DNA from 2 places in the Rhodococcus sp. OS5 genome. Region 1 is predicted to be linked to the other one. Evidence: riboswitches for the same ligand, from Rfam matches in the RefSeq annotation. Region 1 holds a riboswitch; the other holds the start of a gene.
What was found. A riboswitch is a leader RNA that binds a small molecule or an ion and turns the genes downstream of it on or off. The one in region 1 is predicted to bind cyclic di-AMP.
Positions count from the first base shown of each region.

Region 2: it holds a riboswitch for cyclic di-AMP, as region 1 does, so the genes downstream of both, ACVZUB_RS17340 (C40 family peptidase) here and ACVZUB_RS23035 (transglycosylase family protein) in region 1, are expected to answer to the same signal.

Region 1 covers NZ_CM166368.1:4,956,371-4,967,680, reverse strand. The annotation lists gene ACVZUB_RS23075 (DNA repair helicase XPB) at 1-234, opposite strand, end outside; gene ACVZUB_RS23070 (alcohol dehydrogenase catalytic domain-containing protein) at 415-1,491, opposite strand; gene ACVZUB_RS23065 (LLM class flavin-dependent oxidoreductase) at 1,488-2,681, opposite strand; gene ACVZUB_RS23060 (hypothetical protein) at 2,897-3,208, shown strand; gene ACVZUB_RS23055 (TetR/AcrR family transcriptional regulator) at 3,263-3,913, shown strand; gene ACVZUB_RS23050 (hypothetical protein) at 4,337-4,462, opposite strand; gene ACVZUB_RS23045 (helicase-associated domain-containing protein) at 4,550-6,874, opposite strand; gene ACVZUB_RS23040 (hypothetical protein) at 6,935-7,123, shown strand; gene ACVZUB_RS23035 (transglycosylase family protein) at 7,207-7,770, opposite strand; cyclic di-AMP (ydaO/yuaA leader) riboswitch at 7,779-7,988, opposite strand; gene ACVZUB_RS23030 (YncE family protein) at 8,384-9,781, shown strand; gene ACVZUB_RS23025 (YccF domain-containing protein) at 9,876-10,265, opposite strand; gene ACVZUB_RS23020 (hypothetical protein) at 10,299-10,526, opposite strand; gene ACVZUB_RS23015 (cold-shock protein) at 10,742-11,155, shown strand; gene ACVZUB_RS23010 (DUF2771 domain-containing protein) at 11,244-11,310, opposite strand, start outside.
Region 2 covers NZ_CM166368.1:3,748,239-3,759,548, forward strand. The annotation lists gene ACVZUB_RS17330 (peptidase MA family metallohydrolase) at 1-1,143, opposite strand, end outside; gene ACVZUB_RS17335 (C40 family peptidase) at 1,218-2,270, opposite strand; gene ACVZUB_RS17340 (C40 family peptidase) at 2,595-3,152, opposite strand; cyclic di-AMP (ydaO/yuaA leader) riboswitch at 3,167-3,345, opposite strand; gene ACVZUB_RS17345 (DEDD exonuclease domain-containing protein) at 3,867-5,627, shown strand; gene ACVZUB_RS17350 (Lrp/AsnC family transcriptional regulator) at 5,706-5,981, shown strand; gene trpD (anthranilate phosphoribosyltransferase) at 5,990-7,081, opposite strand; gene ACVZUB_RS17360 (hypothetical protein) at 7,221-7,709, opposite strand; gene ctaE (aa3-type cytochrome oxidase subunit III) at 7,837-8,448, shown strand; gene qcrC (cytochrome bc1 complex diheme cytochrome c subunit) at 8,513-9,364, shown strand; gene qcrA (cytochrome bc1 complex Rieske iron-sulfur subunit) at 9,361-10,503, shown strand; gene qcrB (cytochrome bc1 complex cytochrome b subunit) at 10,563-11,310, shown strand, end outside.

The DNA.
Region 1 (11,310 bases):
AACCGCGAATCGTGAGTACGACACGAGCGCGTCGACAACCTGCTCGGCGTCGTGTCCGGCGGCGCGGGCATTCCACAAGGCCAGGGGAGTGATGCGATACGTGTGGACGTGTTCGGGGGCCCGTTCGAGTTCCGCGAAGGGGGCGATTGCCTGCCTGGCATCGCCGGCGCGCTCGTGGTCGACCTCCAACAGCAGCGTCTTGTCGGATTGGACGATCAACGGTCCGTCGGTCACGGAATCCTCCTAGTGAAGCAAACGCGGCAGCCACAGAGCGTTGCGCCGCGTTGTCGGCTGACGCCAACCCTGCCATTGTCCTGGTATCGGGGCGCAGACGCCAACAGGCGACGCTCGCACAGCCCGAAGTAGAGGTGCCCGGGTGCGAGCACCCCTACGTCAACAGGGCAGGATCGACTGCTATTCCGGGAGGCCCGCGGGTAGTACGAGGATCTTCACGTGTTCGTCGGGTGCGCGCAGAGCTGCGAAAGCGTCCGAGACTCCATCCAGACCGACCCTGCCGGTGATGATCGCTTCGGCGTCGATCTCGCCGTCGGCGAGCCTCTGCAGGGTGATGTCGTAGGCATTCTCGTAAGGACCGTGACCGAAGTTGATCGAGATCCTCCGGAACTGCCCGACGACGGGAATGATCGTCTCGTCGCCGAACGGCGCAGCCAGAACCTGAATCCGCGAGTTGAACGGCAGAGTGTGCATAAGTTCTCCGATGACTCCCGCCCGCCCGCTGCATTCGTAGGCGATCAGAACTCCGTTCGCGGCCTGGCCGACAAGCTGGTTGCCTTCGGCGATCATTCGATTCCACAGTTCGATCGGATCCTGCTCGGCCGGATCGACGACGATGTCCGCGCCCATCTTCGCGGCGAGCTCGCGTCGTTTGGGGGAGGGCTCCGACGCGATGACGATCTGCGCTCCGCGCGCTTTCGCGGCGACGATGGCGCCCAGTCCGATCGTTCCGCAACCGATGACGAGCGCCGAATCGGCCGAGGTGAGGCCGGACTGTTGGAGATGCATCTCGCCGACGTGGAGAGGTTCGGCAAGTGTGGCGTGCTCGAGTGACAGGTGGTCGGGAACTTTGCGGACCCAGAACGCGTCGACGACTATGTGATCGCCGAACGCGCCGTGGTACTCGTTCGAGTAGCCGATGATCGTCGGGATCCCGGTAGCGGTGTCGGTGGCCAAGCCGATGCCGGCCACCCGATCGCCGATCGCGAAATCGTCTACTGCAGAACCGGTCTCGGAGACGATACCCGCGTATTCGTGCCCCAGTACCACTGGCGCGTCCGGATCGAAGGTGGCGAGCGGGTAGCCCCCGTCGTGCGCGACCTCGACGAATCGGCACGGGTCCTTCGACATGCTCAGGTCGCTGCCGCAGATCCCGCAGGCGACGACGTCGATGCGGATCTGATGGGGTGCCAACGGCGGCGGGTCGGCGATCTCGGTGACCGCGAATTCTCCCTGCTGGAAACGGACGGCTCTCATGCGCGCACGGCTCCCGTCTCGGCCGGCTGGCCGTAGTAGTCGGTATGGGCTTTGGTGATCGCTCCGACCAGCCCGCCGATCAGGTATTCGCGATTGTCCTCGGCGAACTGCATGCTCGCCTGACGCCCGACATTTCGCTTCCGGAAGTGCGGGACCACCTCGGAGGCGAACAATTCGTAGCTGCGTTTGGTGTCCTCCCAGCTCGCCATGTCGACGTGAAGGATCAAGAACGTGCCGAACCCTCCCGTCTTCTCGATCAGACGCTCGATCTGTGCGATCGCATCTTCGGGGGTACCGATGATCGCCTGACCGAACTCGCCGAGCGTGTCGTTTCGCCACTGATCGATGATTCCGGCAGGTGTATCTGCCCAGGCCGGGTTCTGGCCGGTCTGTCGATTCACGTAAGAAGCCATCGATCCGATCCGCCGGCTCACGGCGCGCTCGGCCTCGGCTCGGGTCTCGGCGATGAACATCGGATTGACCACACGCCACGTCGCTCGGTCGGCGCGGTGGCCGTGTTCGGCCGAGACCTTCTCGTACACATCCCAGTTGCGATCCAGTGCGTCGAAGCCGCTGGGTGAACTCGCCGCCAATGAGAGCAGGGAGAGGCCGTTCTTGCCTGCGAGCACCGAACCGTTGGGGGAAATCGTGGACGCTGTCACTGTCTCGATGCCGTCCGCGCGGTAGGTGGGCAGCTGTGCGCGTGCGTCACGCAACGTGAACCAGTCGGTTTCCATGTTGACGACCTCGCCGCGAAGCAACGCGAGAATGGCCTCGAGCGCTTCGCCCTGGCGACGACGCTGGTCCGACGGGTTGATGCCCATCATGTGCGCATCGAGGGGGATCTTGCCCGGGCCGGTGCCGAAGATGAGTCGTCCGCGCGTCTGCAGATCGAGCTGAGTGATGCGGTCGGCCGTGATCAACGGGTGGTGATAGGGCAGAGACGTCACGCCTGTGCCGAACTGGATGCGCTCGGTTCGCTCTGCGGCGGCCGCGATGAACATGTCCGGGGCAGGCACGATCTCGGCGCCGGTCGAATGATGCTCACCCATCCACGCTTCTTCGAATCCGAGGTGGTCCAGGTGTGTCATGAGGTCGATATCGCGTCTGAGTTGCAGGGCGGGATCGGCGTCGAGCGGGTGGTACGGGGCGAGGAAGGCTCCGAAGCGGATGGACGATGCGGACCACACGATGACAACTCCTGTCGACAGGGGAGTGATTTGGATCACTCGCTCTGATCGAGATGTCTAACATGGATCAACTGATCCAATAAGTTGAGCCTCCCGCACAGTGGGAGATTTGTAATCACCTGTAGTTCAACGTTATCTGGTGCATTGACGTCGGATATCGTTGTTGCAAGTCGATCGACTGAACCAAGTACTTTCCGAAGGAGTATTGAAGAGGTATGCAACTGGCCGTCACAATCACCCCCGACTCCTCGACCGTCGAACTGAACAGTGTCGACGACTTCACCAGTCTCTCGGTCGTCGTTGGCGGCGACGATCGATCCGAGACTCTGAGTCGGGTACTGGAACCGTGGGGGGAACTCGAGGGGGATCACGTCTGGCTCGACATCGGCCACTTGGAGCAAGCCGTCGCTGCCCGGATCGGAAACACCGAGTGGAGACAGAAGTTCTCCGCGATGGTGGACTACGCACGCGCCCACGGCTGGGTGGATCGCGACAACAGGGTGCGAGCACACCGTGAATCACTCTGACTCCGCGTTCGCCACGGTTGAGACGTTTGTCGAGCCCGTGCGAAGCTCGTTCGTATGACCGACTCCCGGCAGAACCGTCAAGGCGACGCGACGCGTCTGCGTTTGCTCAAAACTGCTGAACGGCTTTTCGCGACAGAGGGATTGGATGCAGTTTCGCTGCGCTCGGTCAACGCCGCGGCCGGTCTCGGGCCGTCATCGGTCCACTACCATTTCGGAACCAAGGACGATCTGGTCGCAGCGGTGCTGTTGGACATGGGAACGTCGGTGCGAGATCAGATCAGCGCGAACGTCGACGCCCTCTCCGCCGACAAGACGCCGCCGACGGTGGAGGCGCTGGTACGGGCCGTCACTGCGCCCTACAAGGCATTGCTCCTTCGCCATCGCACGCGGGGAATGCGATGGATCAGAATCGTCACGCAGATCTCGCAGCCGCAGATGTCACGACCGGGCCATCCAGCCCTCGAGGCGACCGAGCTGCACTTGCGTGAACATCTTCTCGACCAGGTCCGTCGTACTTTTCCTGCTACCGATCCCGAACGGCTCGAGACTCGCTGGGCGATTGCCTTGATGGGCTTCCTCCAGGCGTTGAGCCGGGCGGACGATTGGAGCGGAAGTGGCAAGCCGCTCGCGCCGGAGCGGCTTGCCGACTTCTACGAGGACCAGGTCGTCTTTCTTATCGGTGGTGTGCGGCAGTTATTGGGGTGAGCGCCTAATCGATGCGTCTCCTATTTCTGCGCGACCACTGACTTCCGCATTTCCATTACATGAGTAATAGCTTCGGAAATTCCGGACCGGTAACCGATATTCTTTTCGGAATCACCCGGAGTGGAATCAAGCTCCGATTCGAGTCTCGTTTGAATGCGGTCCAGGGTATGGATTGTTTTTTCACGATGGTTGATTCTCTTTCTGCGGTAAATCCGATAGAAGTATTCCGGATTGCCGAGCGTGTTCGTCGAGGACGCAGAGTGAAGCGAGGGTCATGCCCGCTGCGTACCCGCGCGAGCGTGCGTCAGTTCCTCGATTACGTGACTTGAACAGGTTGAACGTTTCGTGCAGGTGCACAAGGGTGTCGGTGGGGGCAGGCATTGGTCAGCTTCGCAATCAGCTCGTCTTCTCTGGACTTTGCTGTCAGCTCCGCTTCCGCTTACGGATGAACTCGGAAGACTCCGCAGATTTCGCCCGCTTCTCCGCGCGGCGTTCCTTGATCGACTGGGCGGGTTTCTTCATGTTCTTACCCGGCGCCTTGTCAGCCATTGTCGCTCCTCATTTTTCGAAGTGGCAATCACAAACTGACCTCGACCATACTTCATTTACAGAAAAAAGCCAGTTGCTTCTTTTTTGCTACTTTTTTCCGGAGTCGACGGGGCTGACGGAAGTAATTCGGTGCAACGTGAAACGGCGAACCGCGCCGCTCGCGGGGTCGAAGGCGTCCAGCTGTCCGCCGCCCACGCTGACGGGGTCGACGATGCGATGCGTCGCGACCCCCTGGGCGTCGACGTAGCCGATATTGACGCTCGAATTGTCTCGGGCCGCCGTGGCCAGCAAGGCGATGGTGGCGGCGTTGTTCTCCCGTGAACCGTCCGTTCGCACTCCGCCGCGGCCGGGGGCGGAAGCACGGTCTCCGGCCCGCATCGTGCGGACCAACGACGCCAGCTGATCCGCCGACGGGCTCGCCGGCATCCTCGACGCCGGTCGGCTGCGACGGTTGGGTACACGTGCCCCACGTGGGCGGAGATCGACCAACGTGCCCGAGGAGTCCTCACCTGCCGGCGCGAATCCGGCGGCTCGCAGCTCGGTCAGGACTTCGCGGAGAGGGGCCTGCGAAATCGCGACGGTGGGAGCCAAGGCGCGCAGTGCCAACGGCTCAGCCACTGCGGATGCGAGGACCTCCGCCAGCAGTGACGCGTCCTCACATCGAATGAACGACGCCGCCACTCCGGCACGCAGTCGTCCGTGTCGACGGGCGACATCGTCGATCAGATACGAAAGTGATTGGGGGACAGGAGTCTTCGATTTCGAAGCGAACATCGCATGCAGTTCGGTGGCCGTCAGACCGGCGTCGAGCGCACGACGCACGCTGTCCTCGCTGATGCGGTACATGGACGCCGATCCGGCCGACTCGATGTCTGCGACCAGGCTCACCTGCTCGAGCAGGTCCGGTACCAGCGGGCCGGGCGCAACCAGAGTCAGATCCGCCTGGACCAGGATGTAGTCGATGGGCTCGGGTAGCGCGGACTGCATTTCGGCTTCGGCGTCCCCGCCGTGCAGCAAGGCTCGTCCAGGTGACGACAACGCGCCGCGGGCCACCAGTCCGAGCGCGGCGGCCTCGTCCAGAGTCCGCTCGATCGCGAACGTCCGCAGGCGCCCGCTCCATCGCGGGCGTCGCCACGCCAGCAGCCGACTTACCTCGACGGCCGACGCGGTCTGACCGCTGTCGAGTTCGGAGAGCAGCCCCAGAATGGCCTGACGATCTCGCGGAGCCGCCGGAGCGCGGCCCTCCTCGGACAACGCCGCGATCGGCTTGTCGGTGGAATCGCGCAGCCCGATCATCCACGGGACTCGAGGTACGTCGACCCAGGCGGACGCCAGGACCTCCCACCGTCGCGCTGTGGATGCGTTCAGCCAGCCGTCGACCGCAAGCGTGGGCGTCCAGTATTCGTCCGCGTTGTCCGAGACCGGCGCCGGATCTGGTGTTCCACTGGCGATGAGTCCGGCTGCCGAGAGCAACTCGACAAGTAGGCTCACGCGCGCTTCGTCGAGATCGGCCGTCTTGGCCACGCGTCGTAGTTCTCGAACACCGAGCCCACCGGCTCGCAGTGCGGGGGCCGGCGCTGCGCCCAGAACAGCGATCACGTTCTCGCATTGGCGTACCAACTCGAGCGCCTCGCCGGCTGCTGCGGCGTTCACGTCCGCCGGCTTGAGTTTGTCGCCCCCGATGACAGGTGCGGTCAGCGTCGTCGGATCGAAAACCGGCTCGCCGCGGATGACCTGACGAACCGTCGCCGGAAGCTCGACAGTCTGCTCGTCGAGCCACCGCAGCAGGCCGGCCGCCAGCAGTCGTTGAACCGGGCGCTCAGGCGGCGTTCCGGGGGCAGCGTCGCGGGTGCGACCGATCGGGCTGGAGTTGGCGAGTGTCTCGAGGAGATCCCGCTCGCGGGTGTCCAGAGCGTTGAGCGCAGCCGAGATCTCGGTCTCGGTCATCGCCTCGGCAGGTTCGAGGGCGCGCCCCACACGCCACGGAATCATCCCGATGACTGCCGGGACGACGCTGATGGGATCGACACCCCAGATGAGGGCGGACGCGCGCATCTTCGACAGAGACTTGTCGACGGCCTTCTTGGTGACCTTGCCCTTGCCGGTCAGGGCGCGTTCGGCGATCGCACTGTTGAGCTCCGCCCGCGTCATCGGAGTTTCCTCGGCGCCGGCCAGTGCCAACAATTCGAGAAGACCGAAATCGAGGGTGTCGAGTTCGTCCGCGGCTCGGCTGACCGACGCGCGTTGCTGTGCCCGACCGCTGAGAACCACCATCGTGCTCGGCGGCGGTACGGCCAGATCGGGGCGCAGACGCAGCAACTCCGTCAACTCGGCGTCACTGCGCGCCGAGAGCCAATCGGTCAGACTTTCGGCTGCGGAACTGCCCGCCGGGGTGCCACGTGTTTCGGTCATCAGGTATCAGATTAGAGACCTGGTCTGTACGGCGTAACGGCGTCCTGTCAAAATGACTTCGTGGCCAACAATTCGAAGCAACACTATGTAGATCCAGGATGGCCGGAAACTGCAGACGGAGATCACGCAGTGACCGAATTGTCATCGACCCGCGCAGGTGGACTTTCACCCTTCGGCGAGGACACCACCTTTCCGGTTCCGGTGGAGTCACTTCCTTACGTACACCCGCACACCGTCATCAACCGATAACAACTCGACACGAAGAAGGCCCGCACCGAATCGGTGCGGGCCTTCTTGATGTTCGAGCGTCCGAGCGGACAGTCTTGCCGGTGTTACTTGAGGAACGACTTCGCGGTGTCGGCGACTGCGAGGATCTGCGGGTCGACCGGGATGCCGTTGGCCTCGGCGAATGCGATTGCCTGATCGATGGCGTCGGCGACCGGGTGTGCAACGGTCTGTGCGACCTGCTGCGCCGGAGCCGGAGCTGCCTGAGGAGCCGTCGTGGCCGGAGCGGAACGCTCGGTGGCGCCGCTGCTCAGCCCGAGGCTGGAGGAGCAGGACGGCCATGCGCCCCAACCCTGGTTTGCGAGAACACGCTCGGCAACAACGATCTGCTGCTCGCGAGTGGCCTGGTTTGCGGTGGCTGCGTACTGTCCGCCGCCGTGTGCGTTCCACGTGCTGGGGGAGAACTGCAGTCCGCCCTGGTAACCGTTGCCTGTGTTGATGGCCCAGTTTCCGCCGGCCTCACACTGGGCGAGACGATCCCAGTCGGAGTCGGGGGCAGCGTTTGCGGTTCCGGTGGCTGCAATTCCTGCTACGCCCATGATGGCGCCGGTGACGGCGACCTTGGCGACAGTGCGGCCGGTGGTGGTGGGCTTGCGATGGCGTCCGCTCATGATGGTCGAAATCCTCTCCACACGCGCCTGCGAGGTCAGCTGTCGGGTTCGGGCTGAGAGGTCGCCCGGCCTCGCCTTTCCTGGCTGGAAAGGGTCTGGCTTCACCCCAAGATTCGGTCTTGCGATCGAACCGGTGTCCACTGGAGAACTTTTCTGTTCTCACAGAGGACTTTGGGTCCCCCGTCCTCGTCCCTGGAATGCTCTGTCGGAAGTCCGGTACCCGCGGGACAAGGCTTGGCGCGGCGGGCCGGAGGTGGCCGAGTTTCCCGGCCGAAAACGACGGTAACGGCTCGAGTCGCTCGTGTCACCATTTGATAACGCGGCGTGGCGAAAGACGTACAACGCGTCACACAAAGCGCAGGAGACTCTTCCCAGGTAGGTGGGGGTGCCCGAGTGAATGTCCGGTTGTGTCCGTTCCGTTATTCATCCGTAATGTGAGCAAGGTCACACGTTATGCGGAAATAGAATCTCGGGCGATTGAGAGGTGCGTCGATCCGGACCCAAGGTTGTGGCCCGTGTCTCAACATCGACTATGAAACTTAGGTTAGGTTTGCCTGACTTGCCTCGCTTGGGCAGGTTTCGCAGAGTCTTCCAAAGAAGTAGGGCACCCCTCATGAAACTGCAATACCGTCGGCGTGCGGTCACCGCGTCACTCGCCGTTGCCGCTGCTGCTGTCGGCCTGGCCGTCACTGCTCCCGCTGCACACGCCTCACCCGAGGATCCGACACACGGTGTTGTCGGAAGCTATTCCGCAACCCAGCCCGGCGACATCGTCGTCGACGCGGCAACCCACCGCGGATACATCACGCAGTACGGCGGACCGACCAGCTCGTTGTCCGTCGTCGACACGAACACCGGCAAGTCCGTCGGCACCATCGACGGCGTCGTCGGTTACCCGTCGGCACTTGCCGTCGACTCAGGCCTCGGACGCGCATACGTGTCCTCCTCCTACGGCGGCGCGATCTCGATTGTCGACACGAAGACCGGGAAGGTCGAAAAGACGGTCACGCTGAGCGAGAAGAACCCCGACGGCTCGCGTCCGCAGATCAACGATGTCGTCGTCGATCCCACAACACACCGCGCGTACTTCTCGGACTACAAGTCCGGCAACATCCGAGTCGTCGACCCCAACGCCGCCGACGCCGTGTCGAGCATTCTGGTCCACAAGTCGGCAACGCCGACCAAGCTCGCCTTCGACAGTGTCCGCGGCTTCCTCTACATCGCGGACACCAACTTCTTCGACGAGAATTACGGCCGCACGCTGTGGCAGGCGGACGTACGCAAGGGCGGAGCACTCAAGTCGATCGTGCGTGCCGACAACCTCTACCCGGTCGACGTCGATGTCGACACGAACACCGGCAACATCTACATGACCGACACCCGGGCAACCAACCTGTGGGCGATCACCCCGGCCGGCGCGGTTCTGTCGAAGACCACGCTGTCTCCGACCGCGATTCCCAACGGCGTGGTCGTCGACGCTGCGGCAGGCATTGCATATGTCGCGGACGTCATGAACGGACACCTGTGGTCGGTCGATCTGACGACCCGCGCCACCACCGCTCTGACCGATACCAAGGTTCCGGCACTGGAGAAGGTCAAAAACCTCGCGCTCGACACCTCGACCGGCGCCATCGCGTCGACGACCAACGGGGGCAAGGTGACAGTCGTTGCTGCGTACCCGCTACCCGCGACCGTCGAATTGCCTGCCGCTCAGGTAGGTAAGGCGTATTCGCAGAAGCTCACTGCCGCCGATGCGCGCGCAACGTTTGCACTCACCAGTGGCACTCTGCCCGGCGGACTGTCCCTCGCACAGGACGGCACCATCTCGGGTACCCCCACCGCTGTCGGCAGCGTCACCGTCGAGATCACTGCGAAGAGCGTGCTTTCGCGTGCTTCGAGCGTGATCATCGTGGTCTCCGAGGGGCCGGTCGGCCCCGTCGATCCGGGCAACCCGGGAACGGGAACCGGTTCGCTCGGTAACCTCCCCGGACTCGGTAGCCTCGGCCGCTGATACGACCTGATACCAGAGAACCCGACCACAGCAACTGCTGTGGTCGGGTTCTTCGGTCCGCGGGCCCGCTATGCGTAATCGACGCGGTCCACGACTATGCGTAATTCACCCGGTCCACGTCGACGATCTCCTTGCCGAGCGGCATCAGCGAGATCGGAATCATCTTCAGGTTCGCGACCGCGAGCGGAATTCCGATGATCGTGATCGCCATCGCGACGGCGGTGACGATGTGTCCGATCGCCAACCAGATACCGGCGATGATCACCCAGATGACATTGCCGATCATCGAACCGACACCAGCGGTCGGCTTGTCGACGACGGTCTTACCGAACGGCCACAGTGCGTAGATGCCGATGCGGAATGCCGCGATTCCGAAGGGAATCGTGATGATGAGGATGCAGCAGATGATGCCTGCGGCGAAGTAACCCAACGCCAGCCAGAAGCCGCCGAAGACCAGCCAGATCACGTTCAGGAGGATTCTCATGGTCAGTGACCTTTCGGTTGGAGGCGGGAGTGATCAGCGCACGCGTCGACCGGATCTGAGCGTGTAGACGATGGCCAGAAGGAAACCGATCGGGCACGCGAGTGCTACCAGGTACAACGCCAGGCCGGGTGGGGTGTCGCTGAAGATATGGACTGCGAAGATGGCCACGATCGCCAGGAATCCGACGATGAACAGTGCCATCGCCGTACGGAACAGACCGTTTCCGGTGCCGGAAGTGCGCGGGTTCGGTTGAGGGTCCACACCTACGAGGATAGTGCCTGTAAACCTGGGTGCCGACCCGGGTTCGTCACAGGTAGACTGTTAACAGACTGCGCGCCCCGCTGAAGCAAGTGTGGGGCGCGTTCTTTTGCATTCTTCCACCGGAAGCGATGCGAGCAAGGCCATGAGGCTCTTCCGAGAGCCTCCCGAGCACATTGGGGCAGACGCCCCAGTCGAGTGATGAGCAGGTGAACGCGGTGCCGACCGGCAAGGTGAAGTGGTACGACGTCGAAAAGGGTTTCGGCTTTCTGTCGCAGGAAGAGGGCGAGGACGTCTACGTCCGTGCTTCCGCTCTCCCCGAGGGCGTCGAAGGCTTGAAGGCCGGCCAGCGCGTCGAGTTCGGAATGGCTGCGGGCCGCCGCGGTCCGCAGGCACTGAGCCTGAAGGTACTCGAGCCGGCGCCGTCGTTGCGCGGCGCGACGGCGACGCGTCGTGAGCCCGTCGAGCGTAAGCACACCCCTGATCAGTTGCACGGCATGGTCGAGGACATGATCACGTTGCTCGAGGCGAAGGTCCAGCCGGATCTGCGCAACGGCAAGTACCCGGACCGCAAGACCGCTCAGCGGATCTCCGAGGTCGTCCGGGCCGTCGCTCGCGAGCTCGACACCTGATCGCTCGATACGAGCTGCCATACACGGCTTCGAAACAAAATGCCCTGCACACCAATCGGTGTGCAGGGCATTTTCGACGTTCCGGGGATCAGGCGGTCTTGATCGACCAGATCAGCAGTCCCTGTTCGCTTCCCTCACCGACGGCGAGGTGGATT
Region 2 (11,310 bases), 1.2 Mb from region 1:
CGGTACACCGCTGAACTGCGTGTCGTCCGGAAACTCGGTCGGAGTATCGCCGGAGCGTACCGCTGCTGCCAGAGTCGGCGCGATCTCACCCCAGGCCCGCGAGGATCCACGGTTTCCCGCGTATTCGGCAAACCCTTCCAATACCCACATCGGCGACCCGTCACGGGTTTTCGATCGGGCGGCTATGTGCATCAGTTCGTGGCGCAACACCGTTCGCCTGGTGATGTCGGTCAACCTCGAAGCCGCGGCAGGCGAGAAGACCACTCGCTGGCCGCTCACGTCGGATGACCCGTCCGCCGTCGCATCCGCGACCGACACTGCAGCAATCGAAGCGCCGTCGTGATGGGAGCCGACCAGTGCGGTGAATTCCTCAGCGGACCCCGCCACCATGAGCACCGCGCGCTCGGACCACCACGGCCCCCACAACTGCGTCGTGTTCTCGATGGCTGAGTCCACATCGGCAGCCAAAGCGTCGACGAACGCCTGCTGACCCGGGTGGCCGATCACCAGCGCGTTACCCGCAGAATTCTCGGCGACGGCAAGCGGGCCGAAGTCCCAGGGGCCATTCCAGGATTCGCCCGCCGTTCGGGCGCCGTCCAGTCCGACGATCGACCCGTCCGCAAGAACCGACCACTGATCGCCGCGTTTCGCGAGTGTCATGGACACTGCCTTGCGCGTGGGCAATGCGTCGACGCCGTCGAGGGCGTACCGCAACAGAACTTGCGCATTCCATACTTCGACGTCTCCGCCCGGCGCACCGGTTCGCGGCGCCGGAGTCAGGCCGCCGCTGGGAATCTCGTATCCCCAGTCGGAGAATTCAAGCGCTCCCGCAGCAGTGGCTCGTCGAACTTCCGCCTCGAGCACACCGGGTGCGGCGGCACTGTCGACGAACTTCGCCAGCCCCGACGGATCGTCGGACATCTGAGCCGCGGCCCATGCATCGAGAAAGCTCTGGACTTGAGCGCTGCGTTCCGCGTCCTGTTCGGCGGCGGCGTTTTCGTCGGAATCGGACCTGTTCGTCAGGAAGATCGTCAGGCCCAGAACGAGCACCACGGCTACACCGAGCGCCACGAGGGCCGGATACTCCCAACGGCGTGGTCGATCTGCGCCGACGTCGGGCGTCGTCATCGGTTCAGTCGGCACGGTGCCGAGTGTAGGAGAACTCGACTCGACGCTTCACGGCGGCTGGCCACACGCCGCTCGGGCGCAGCAAGCCGTCAGTAACGACGCGCAGTGGAGAACTCCATGCCTGCCATCGACTGGACCTTCACCGGTACGCCGAACGTCGACGCATGCAGAATGTTTCCGTCGCCGGCGTAGATGCCGACATGCGAGTTGTCGCTGTAGAACGTCACGACGTCGCCGGGCTGTAGTTGGTCCCTCGACACCGGTACACCGCCCTGCGCCTGCGCTTGGCTCGATCGCGGCAGAGTCTTTCCGATCTGCTTGTAGGCCCATACCACCAGACCTGAGCAGTCGAACTCGTTCGGGCCGGTCGCGCCCCAGACGTACGGGTCACCGATCCGCGTGAGGCCTGCCTGCAGAGCAGCAGCACCCGAGCCAGGGGTCAAGTTAGCCAGAATTTTGCTGAGATCGACGTCCGGCGGGAAAGGCGTACCGCTCAGTTGGTTACGTTCGTCGTCGGTGAGATTCTGGAAGGCTTTGGTCACGTCGGCGATCTGCGTCTGCAGTTCACTCTGCTTGCGCTGCAAATCGTCACTGAGCGCGCGGGCTTGATCGGCGGCGGTTCGCGCTTCTTCGGCCGATCGCTTCGACGCTTCCGAGGCGGCACGCGCATCGGCAGTGGCTTGGTTGAACTGAGAGACCTGTACTGCCGCGTCGTTGGAAATCACGTCGAGCGCAGACATCTGGTCGAGCAACTGCTGCGGCGAGTCGCTCACCATCAACGCAAAGAGGCGATTGGTTCGCGCACCCTGGTAATTCGCTGTGGCAATACGGTTTACCGCCGGAGCGAACTCGGCGACGCGCGCCGAAGCCGCGTCGAGAAGACCCTGATCGGCTGCCGATCGCACGTCCGCATCATTCGCGACTGCCAGCTTCGCGTCGAGGTCGATCTGCGCGTTGTGCAGCGCTTCGTTGGTCTGCTCGGAAACCCGGGAGAGTTCACCGAGCTTGTCGAGCGCCTCGGTGGGGTTGGTGATGACGGGGTCGGCACCGGCCTGCATCGAAGGCCCTGCAACGAGTCCGAACGCCAGCACTCCCACTGTCAATGCGGCCCGTACTCGACTGTTGTTTTTCGATGAAACCACGGAATGCAACTCTCCGTCTCGGTGAAGCGACGTCGACCGGGACCGGTCGACGATCTGTTAGCTGGCTGTCAACTATCCACAGTACCTGTCTCGGCCGCGCAATGTCTCGATAAGGTTACGGAACGGCATACGTTTGTGTCTACTCGCCGGTAGGCGTGTCGGGGTGAAGTACCGGGCGAATTGTCGCGAAACGAAAATGTGGGCCCCGAATCGAAGATTCGAGGCCCACATTCGAAGATCCGGAGCTCCCCCGAGCTCCGCCGCATCACAGCGGCGGATCGTTCCGACTGCCTACCGGAGACAGCCGTCGAGCGTGTTCAGAAATCAGTAACGGCGAGCGCCGTCGTACGGCATCGAGGACACCGGAGCGAGCTTCACGGGCTGACCAGCGGTCGACGCGTGGATGACATTGCCGTTACCGGCGTAGATGCCCGAATGCGATCCGCCGTAGAAGGAGATCACGTCGCCGACCTGAAGATCGGACTGTGCGACGGCAACGCCGGCTGCAGCCTGGTCGTAGCTCGTGCGAGGCAGGTTGAGACCGGCCTGCTTGTATGCCCACTGAACGAGACCGGAGCAGTCGAATGCGTCCGGGCCGGCTGCGCCGTACACGTACGGGGAGCCCAGCTTGCTCTCTGCGGCGCGAACTGCCTGCTCACCAACACTGGAGATGGGAGCGGCCGGTGCAGCCGGTGCGATGTCGGTGATGCCCGGAATGACCGGCAACTGAGGAATAGAAACGCCCGGAACCTCGAACGTGCCGACGCCGGGGATGGTGATGGGGTCTGCCGAGGCAGGTGCAGCGGTTGCAGCGAATGCTCCGACTGCGAGCGCGCCGGCTACTGCCAACTGCGCTGAACGCTTGAAACTCTGTGACGCCACTTAAGGGGTGCTCCATTTCTTCCATTCATCCGCCGACCGAGTTAGCTGACGGGTTCGGGCTGGGAAGATCAGCCCTACCCGCGTGGTCTGCAGCGATCCTGCGTGCTGCACCCCAGGCGGGATTCACCCCAGTGGAAACTTGGGTTCCCGGTTCGGGTTCCTCGCGGAGATCCCGATTAGGCGGTTCCTGACGATGCCGGTCCTGTTTGGTCCGGCAAGACTTCGTTAGGTCTCAGGAAGGTTACGAAATGATCGCGACGATGTCGACCGCTTCGTGACAATCGTGCCCGATTCGCCGGAAATCGTGGTGCCGCGCCCGCGATACGCCCGGCGGGTCACGGGGAGATAACAACAGGTCGGTTCGGCGACCCACTCCAGGCCGTCAAACCCGCGCCCGTTACCCACTGCCAAGGCTCACCAAACCCGACAATCCGATCTTCCATGCAGTTCAACGATGATTACTTGAAACTAGAACCTGTTCCGGTCACGGACGCGGTTTCAGCCGTCGACAGACGCACCGAAGACCCCTCGACTCGCCCTACTCACAAGTAGGCGCGCGTCCACATTCGCGAGTTCCCACCGCAAGTGTGATCCTCGTCTCTCCTACTTTTGTCGGGCGTTCATCCACCGATTTCGCAATGGAAGTCCGTGCGGGTCGGATTCCGTGTCTGCACTCTCGAATTCGTGTCGGGGGGTACTTCTACTGTCTGCGGTGTGAGTCCCGCCTCGGCCCGAGAATTTCCGTCTCCGCCCCCGTTCTCCGACGGGGAGAAGTTCGACGTCGGGCGGCAACTGAGCTTCGACGAACTGGACACACCGCTGAGCGAGACAACATTTGTCGTCGTCGACCTCGAGACCACAGGGGGCAGCGCCGACCAGGACTCCATCACCGAGATCGGCGCCGTCAAGATCCGCGGCGGCGAGGTACTGGGCGAAATGGCAACACTCGTCGACCCCGGCCGGTCGATTCCGCCCTACATAGTCGAACTGACCGGAATCACCACGGCCATGCTGATCGGCGCACCTCCCATCGAACGTGTCCTGCCTGCATTTCTCGAGTTCGCCGAGGGCGCGGTGCTGGTGGCACACAACGCGCCGTTCGACATCGGTTTCCTCAAAGCAGCGGCGTCACGCAGCGCGCGCCCGTGGCCCGCGTTCCGTGTCCTGTGCACCGTCAAACTCGCCCGGCGCGTACTCACACGCGACGAGGCACCTTCGGTGAAGCTCTCCGCACTCGCCCATCTCTTCCAAGTGACCACCCAGCCGACGCACCGGGCTCTCGACGACGCGCGTGCGACCGTCGACGTCCTCCACGGACTGATCGACAGGGTCGGAAACCAGGGTGTCCACAGTTACAGCGAACTAGTCGACTACCTGCCCAACATTTCCTCGCATCAACGGGCCAAACGGTCCTTCGCCGCAAACCTGCCGCGAAGCCCCGGTGTCTACCTTTTCCGCGGTCCTTCCGACGAAGCCCTCTACATAGGAACTGCTACCGACCTTCGACGCCGCGTCCGCAACTACTTCACCGGTTCGGAGACCCGCGGCCGGATGAAGGAAATGGTCGCGCTGGCCACCCGCGTGGACCATGTCGAGTGCGCGCACGCTCTCGAGGCCGGGGTGCGTGAACTACGACTGCTGAGCGCGCATGCGCCGCCGTACAACCGTCGCTCCAAGTTTCCCAAGCGAGGTTGGTGGATCACCCTCACCGACGAGGCGTTTCCGAGACTGTCCGTGGTTCGCACGCCCACGGCCGATTCGATCGGCCCGTTCACCTCTCGCGGCGACGCAGTCGACGTCGCCGACACCGTCGCAGAGTTCAGTCGTCTGCGCACGTGTACCAAGCGTCTCGGACGCGGCGCCGTTCACGGCCCTGACTGCCCCGCTCGCGAACTGGGGGCGTGTCCAGCCTCCTGGACCCCGGAAATCAACGCAGAGGACTACGCGGCCGCCCCTGAGGCCGTGCGTGGATTCTTCCGAGGAACCAACGACGCTCCCCTCCAACAGATGCAGGCCCGGATCGACGAGCTGTCCGCACACGCGTTGTTCGAGAATGCTGCTCGTCTGCGTGACCGAACGGTCGCAGTCGCCACCGCAGTGCGGCGCACTCAGCGACTCGCTGCAGTCGCGGCGATCGAACAACTCGTTCTCGCCCGCCCCACCGGAGACGGCGGCTGGGAGCTGTCGGTGATCCGGTCCGGGCGTCTCGCGTCCGCCGGGCTCGCCAGACGTGGGACTCACCCGATGCCCGTCGTCGACGCCATCACCGCGGCGGCCGAAACCGTCCTACCGGACGACGCCCCGTTCCGCGGCGCGTCACCCGAAGAACTGGGACTGATCGCAAGGTGGCTCTCGTCGGACGGTGTCCGAATCGTGTCGGCGACATCCGGATACGTCGAACCTGTGAGCGGCGCCGGCAAGTGGGAAGCCTGGTGCCGACTCGCCCGAGCCGGAACCGAATCCGAACATCGATGACGTAACGGCGGGGCGGCACCCCTAAGCTCGATCGAAACCACCGGGTCATCACAACCCGCAGGGAAATCGAGGAGAGAAATGATCAACGCCATCGTCATGATTCACGCCGAGTCCGCTCGGATCCCGGAAACCGCGCAGGCCGTCGCCGACCTGTCCGGAGTGACCGAGGTCTACTCGTGCGCAGGTGACGTCGATTTGATCGCCATCGTGAAAGTGCGTGACCACGCCCAGATCGCCGACGTGGTCACCGGAGGAATCAACAAGGTGCCCGGCGTTCTCCGAACCGCCACACACATTGCGTTCCAGTCATTCTCCAGCGCAGACGTCGAGGCCGGTTTCTCGCTGGGTGAATAGCCCCTCGATCAGGCTTGGTCGGCCAGCTCGGCGGTGAGCGCCGCCCACTTGTGAAGCAGTTCAGCGCCCGCGCCGCTGTCGATCGCGGCAGCGGCTGCAGTCATCCCGGCAGAGATCGCACTCTCGAGATCGTCGCCGACACCGTTGAATGCCGCGATGGCTGCTCCCGCGTTCAGCAGGACCGCGTCCCGGACCGGCCCCTTCTGCCCGGAAAGCAGCGTTCTGGCGACGGTGGCGTTGATTTCGGCGTCGCCTCCACGCAACTCTTCGAGAGGAACGCGGTCGATTCCGAGGTCACGCGGATCCAGCGTGACAGTTCGCACACTTCCACCGCCGACGATGTGAACCGTCGACGTCGTCGATGTGGTCAGTTCGTCCAGTCCGTCGTCTCCCCGTACCACCAACGCCGAATTGCCGCGCTGCGCAAGGACTCCCGCGACGACCGAGATCAGTTTCGGAAATGCGCACCCGATCAGCCCGGCACGCGGACGAGCCGGATTGGTCAGTGGACCGAGCACGTTGAATGCCGTCGGAATGCCGATTTCCTTGCGAGGCACCGCCGCAAAGCGCAGTGCGGGATGGAAGACCGGCGCGAAACAAAAGCCGATGCCGACCTCTTCGACACACCTCGCAACCTGCTCCGGCCCGAGGTTGATGCGAACGCCGAGCGCCTCGAGCACGTCGGCGCCACCGCTCTTGGACGAAGCAGCGCGGTTGCCGTGCTTGACAACTCGCACACCGGACGCGGCAACCACGATCGAGGCCATCGTCGAGATGTTCACCGTGTTGGAGCGGTCACCACCCGTGCCGACGATGTCGACGACGTCGGAATCGACCGGCACGCGCCTGGAGTGTTCGAGCATCGCGGCGGCGAGCCCTTCCAACTCCGCGGGGGTTTCGCCCTTCATCTTCAGACCGACCCCGAAAGCAGCGATCTGAGCGGAGGTGGCGTTGTCCGACATGATCTCGCCCATAGCCCAGCGACTGTCGGCTTCCGACAAGTCACTGCCGTCCGTGAGCAAACCGAGAATCATCGGCCAGGACCGCACCACTGCACTCGAATCGACGTTCACGGCGTTGGATGCGTCGGTGCCGGCCATAGTGCCTTGGTCCCCTGTCGTTCAAGTGGGCTGGATTTCGAGCTGTCGTTTCGAGCTGTCGTTTCGCGCTGCCATTTTGTGCTGCCGATGACCCTCGCAGCCTAGTCAGTGAGGTAACGAGGAAACCGAATAGGGCCGCTCAGGACTTTCTGCGACCGCGTTTGGGCGGCGCCTCCACAAGTATCGGGGGCTGGAGCGCGTCCCACCCGGCGACCGAACCACCGAGTCGCTGCGCCAGACCAGCCATTCGTGACCGCTCCTGGGAGCAATGCAGGGCGTCAAGCACCTGGACACGCTCGAAGACGACGCGAACCGAATTCTCGACCACCGGAGTCACGTCCTCGGGCCGACTCGAGCCTCGCACATATCCGTCCTGGGCGACGATGCTCTCGGCATCGGCTACCGAGCCCTCCGGGAGGTCGAGATGATGCCGCAGAACCACTTCGGACTCCGCCCTGAACTCCGGCTCGGTGGAGGCGGCACGTTCGAGAGCCGTCGAGCTCGCCTCGGCGTCGTCGAAGCCTTCGGCAACGACGACCAGATCCGACCGCCCTGCATCGAGCGGTGTCGGAATCTTCGTGCCGAAAATTCTCAGGAACCACGGTCTACTCTTGTGTGTAGCTGCCATCGCGCCAGCATATTCCGACCACGCCACCAGCGCGTTCGCCGCCCGATCCCGCGAACTCGAGCCGAGCGACGCGCCGATGGTGGACCCGAGTGGTCGTCTCTTACGACGAAGCGTCATACTTCTGTCTGTGACGAGCGCAGTAGGGACTTCAGGATCGGCAATCACCCAACGCGTGCACTCGCTGAACCGGCCGAATATGGTCAGCGTTGGCACCATCGTGTGGTTGTCAAGTGAGCTCATGTTCTTCGCAGGGCTCTTTGCCATGTACTTCGTGGCACGAGCTCAGGCGAACGGAAATTGGCCGCCGGAGCCAACCGAATTGAACCTGTATCTGGCCGTGCCGGTGACCTTGGTGCTTATCGCATCTTCGTTCACCTGCCAGATGGGTGTCTTCGCGGCTGAGCGTGGCGACGTCTTCGGACTTCGTCGCTGGTACACCATCACCTTGGTCATGGGGGCGTTCTTCGTCGCCGGCCAGGGTTACGAGTACTACCACCTCGTGCACGAGGGCACCACGATTTCGAGCAGCGTGTACGGCTCGGTGTTCTACATGACCACCGGCTTCCACGGTCTGCACGTCATCGGCGGTCTCATCGCCTTCGTCTTCTTGATCGCACGTACCCGGGTCAGCAAGTTCACGCCCGCCCAGGCCACCGCCGCGATCGTTGTTTCGTACTACTGGCACTTTGTCGACATCGTGTGGATCGCGCTGTTTGCCACGATTTATTTCATCCGTTAATCAGCTGTACGCCCCAGGCAGCCCCTGACGTCCAGTTCCGTCCCGACATACCAAAGGGATACAGATGAGTTCATCCCCCCCTCCCGCATCCGATAACTCAGCGAATGCCGCGAAGTCGCGTCGCCAGCGGAAAATCCGCCGGCGCGTCACTGGCGCGCTCGTATTGATGATGGGATTGATCAGCGCAGGTTTCCTCGCTTCGGCGTTGACACCAGCTCCGCAGGTTGCGACCGCCAGTGACGATTCAGCAGCCCTGATTCGTGAAGGCAAGCAGCTGTACGACACGTCATGCATCACGTGCCACGGCGCGAACTTGCAGGGCGTGCAGGACCGCGGTCCCAGCCTCATCGGCGTCGGCGAAGCAGCCGTGTACTTCCAGGTCTCCTCTGGTCGTATGCCGGCAGCTCGCAACGAGGCCCAGGCTGCACGCAAGGACCCCAAGTTCGATGCTGCGCAGACCGACGCCCTCGGCGCTTTCATCCAGGCCAACGGCGGCGGCCCGACGCTCATCCGCGACGAGAACGGCGAAATCGCCCAGTCCTCGCTGCGCGGTGGCGACGTCGGACGCGGCAGTGAGCTCTTCCGGCTCAACTGCGCGTCGTGCCACAACTTCACCGGCCGCGGTGGCGCACTGTCCTCGGGCAAGTACGCCCCGGTCCTGGATCCGGCCAGCGAGCAGCAGATCTACGCTGCCATGGTTACCGGTCCCCAGAACATGCCGAAGTTCTCGGATCGTCAGCTGACGATCGAGGAGAAGAAGGACATCATCGCCTACGTCAAGTCGTCGGGCGAGTCGAAGGACCCCGGTGGGTACGGGCTCGGTGGCCTCGGTCCGGCCTCTGAGGGTCTCGCCATGTGGGCCGTCGGAATCATCGCTGTCGTCGGTGCAGCATTGTGGATCGGAGCAAGGTCATGAGCGACGCTGGCCAGCATGGCGGCGATACGCCTAAGAAGTACACAGATGAAGAGCTCGACGCGATGTCACGCGACGACCTGGTCAAGCTGGGTACCAATCTCGATGGCGTCGATGTCGTCTACCGCCGTGATCGTTGGTCGGTAAAGGGCACCAGGGCGGAAAAGCGCGCCGAGCGCAACGTCGCCTTCTGGTTCGGCCTCGCCGGCGTTTCGGCGATCGCGTTCATCGCGATCTACCTGTTCTGGCCCTGGGAGTACGCAGGCGCCGGTGACGAGAACTACGGCAAGTACAGCCTGTACACCCCGTTGATCGGCTTGACCATGGGTCTGGCGATCCTCGGCGTCGGCATCGGTGCCGTTCAGTTCACGAAGAAGTTCATCCCCGAAGAGGTCTCGATCCAGGACCGCCACGACGGTGGTTCCACCGAGGTCGATCGTCGCACGATCGTCGCCGAGCTCGGCGACACCCTCGAGACGTCCACCCTCCCCCGCCGCAAGGCCATCAAGCGCAGCTTGATGTTCGGCGGCGGCGCACTCGGCGTCATGATGGTCATGCCCCTCGGCGGACTCATCAAGAACCCGTGGGCCAAGGGCGACGACTCACCTCTGTGGGTGTCCGGCTGGACCCCGAACTACCCGGGCGAGACCATCTACCTGCGTCGTGACACCGGCCGTCCCGAGGACATCGTCCTCGTTCGCCCGGAAGATCTCGATGCCGGTTCGATGGAAACGGTCTTCCCGTTCCGCGAGTCCGACCGTGGCGACGAGCACGCTCTGCTCGCAGCACTGCGCGGCATTCGTAACTCGGTGATGCTCATCCGCCTCCGCACGGAAGACACCGCGCGTGTCACCAAGCGTAAGGGCCAGGAAAGCTTCAACTACGGCGATTACTTCGCCTACTCGAAGATCTGCACCCACCTGGGTTGCCCCACCTCGCTCTACGAACAGCAGAGCAACCGTATTCTGTGCCCCTGCCACCAGTCGCAGTTCGACGCACTGACCTACGGCAAGCCGATCTTCGGTCCCGCTGCTCGCGCACTTCCGCAGTTGCCTATTACAGTGAACGAAGAGGGCTTCCTGGTCGCCGACGGTGACTTCATCGAAGCACTCGGCCCGGCATTTTGGGAGCGTCGACCGTGACCACAACAACAACCAAACCGTCCAAGATCAGCGCGGCAGCGGCTGGACAAGCGGAGGCTATGGACTCCCGCTACCACCTCGCCGCAGGCATGCGCCGGCAGATCAACAAGGTCTTCCCGACGCACTGGTCCTTCATGCTCGGCGAGATCGCGCTCTACAGCTTCGTGATCCTGCTGATCTCCGGTGTGTTCCTGACGCTGTTCTTCGATCCGTCGATGGCACACGTCGTCTACCAGGGCGCATACCAGCCGCTTCGCGGTGTCACGATGTCTCGCGCCTACGAGACGACCCTGAACATCTCCTTCGAGGTGCGCGGCGGTCTCTTCGTTCGCCAGATTCACCACTGGGCTGCACTGATGTTCGCGGCGTCGATCATCGTTCACCTCGCTCGCATCTTCTTCACCGGCGCCTTCCGTCGCCCACGTGAAGCGAACTGGGTCATCGGCTGCCTGCTGCTCATCCTGGCGATGTTCGAAGGCTTCTTCGGTTACACCATCCCCGACGACCTGCTCTCGGGCACCGGCCTCCGCGCCGCCTTCGGTGGTATCACGATGAGTATCCCGATCGTCGGTACCTGGATGCACTGGCTGATCTTCGACGGCGACTTCCCCGGCGACCTCATCATCCCGCGTCTCTACGTCGCTCACGTGCTGCTGTTCCCGGGCATCATCCTGGCTCTGATCGCCGGCCACCTCGCGTTGGTCTGGTACCAGAAGCACACGCAGTTCCCCGGCCCCGGCCGTACGGAACAGAACGTCGTCGGCGTCCGCATCCTCCCGGTCTTCGCGATGAAGGGTGGCGCGTTCT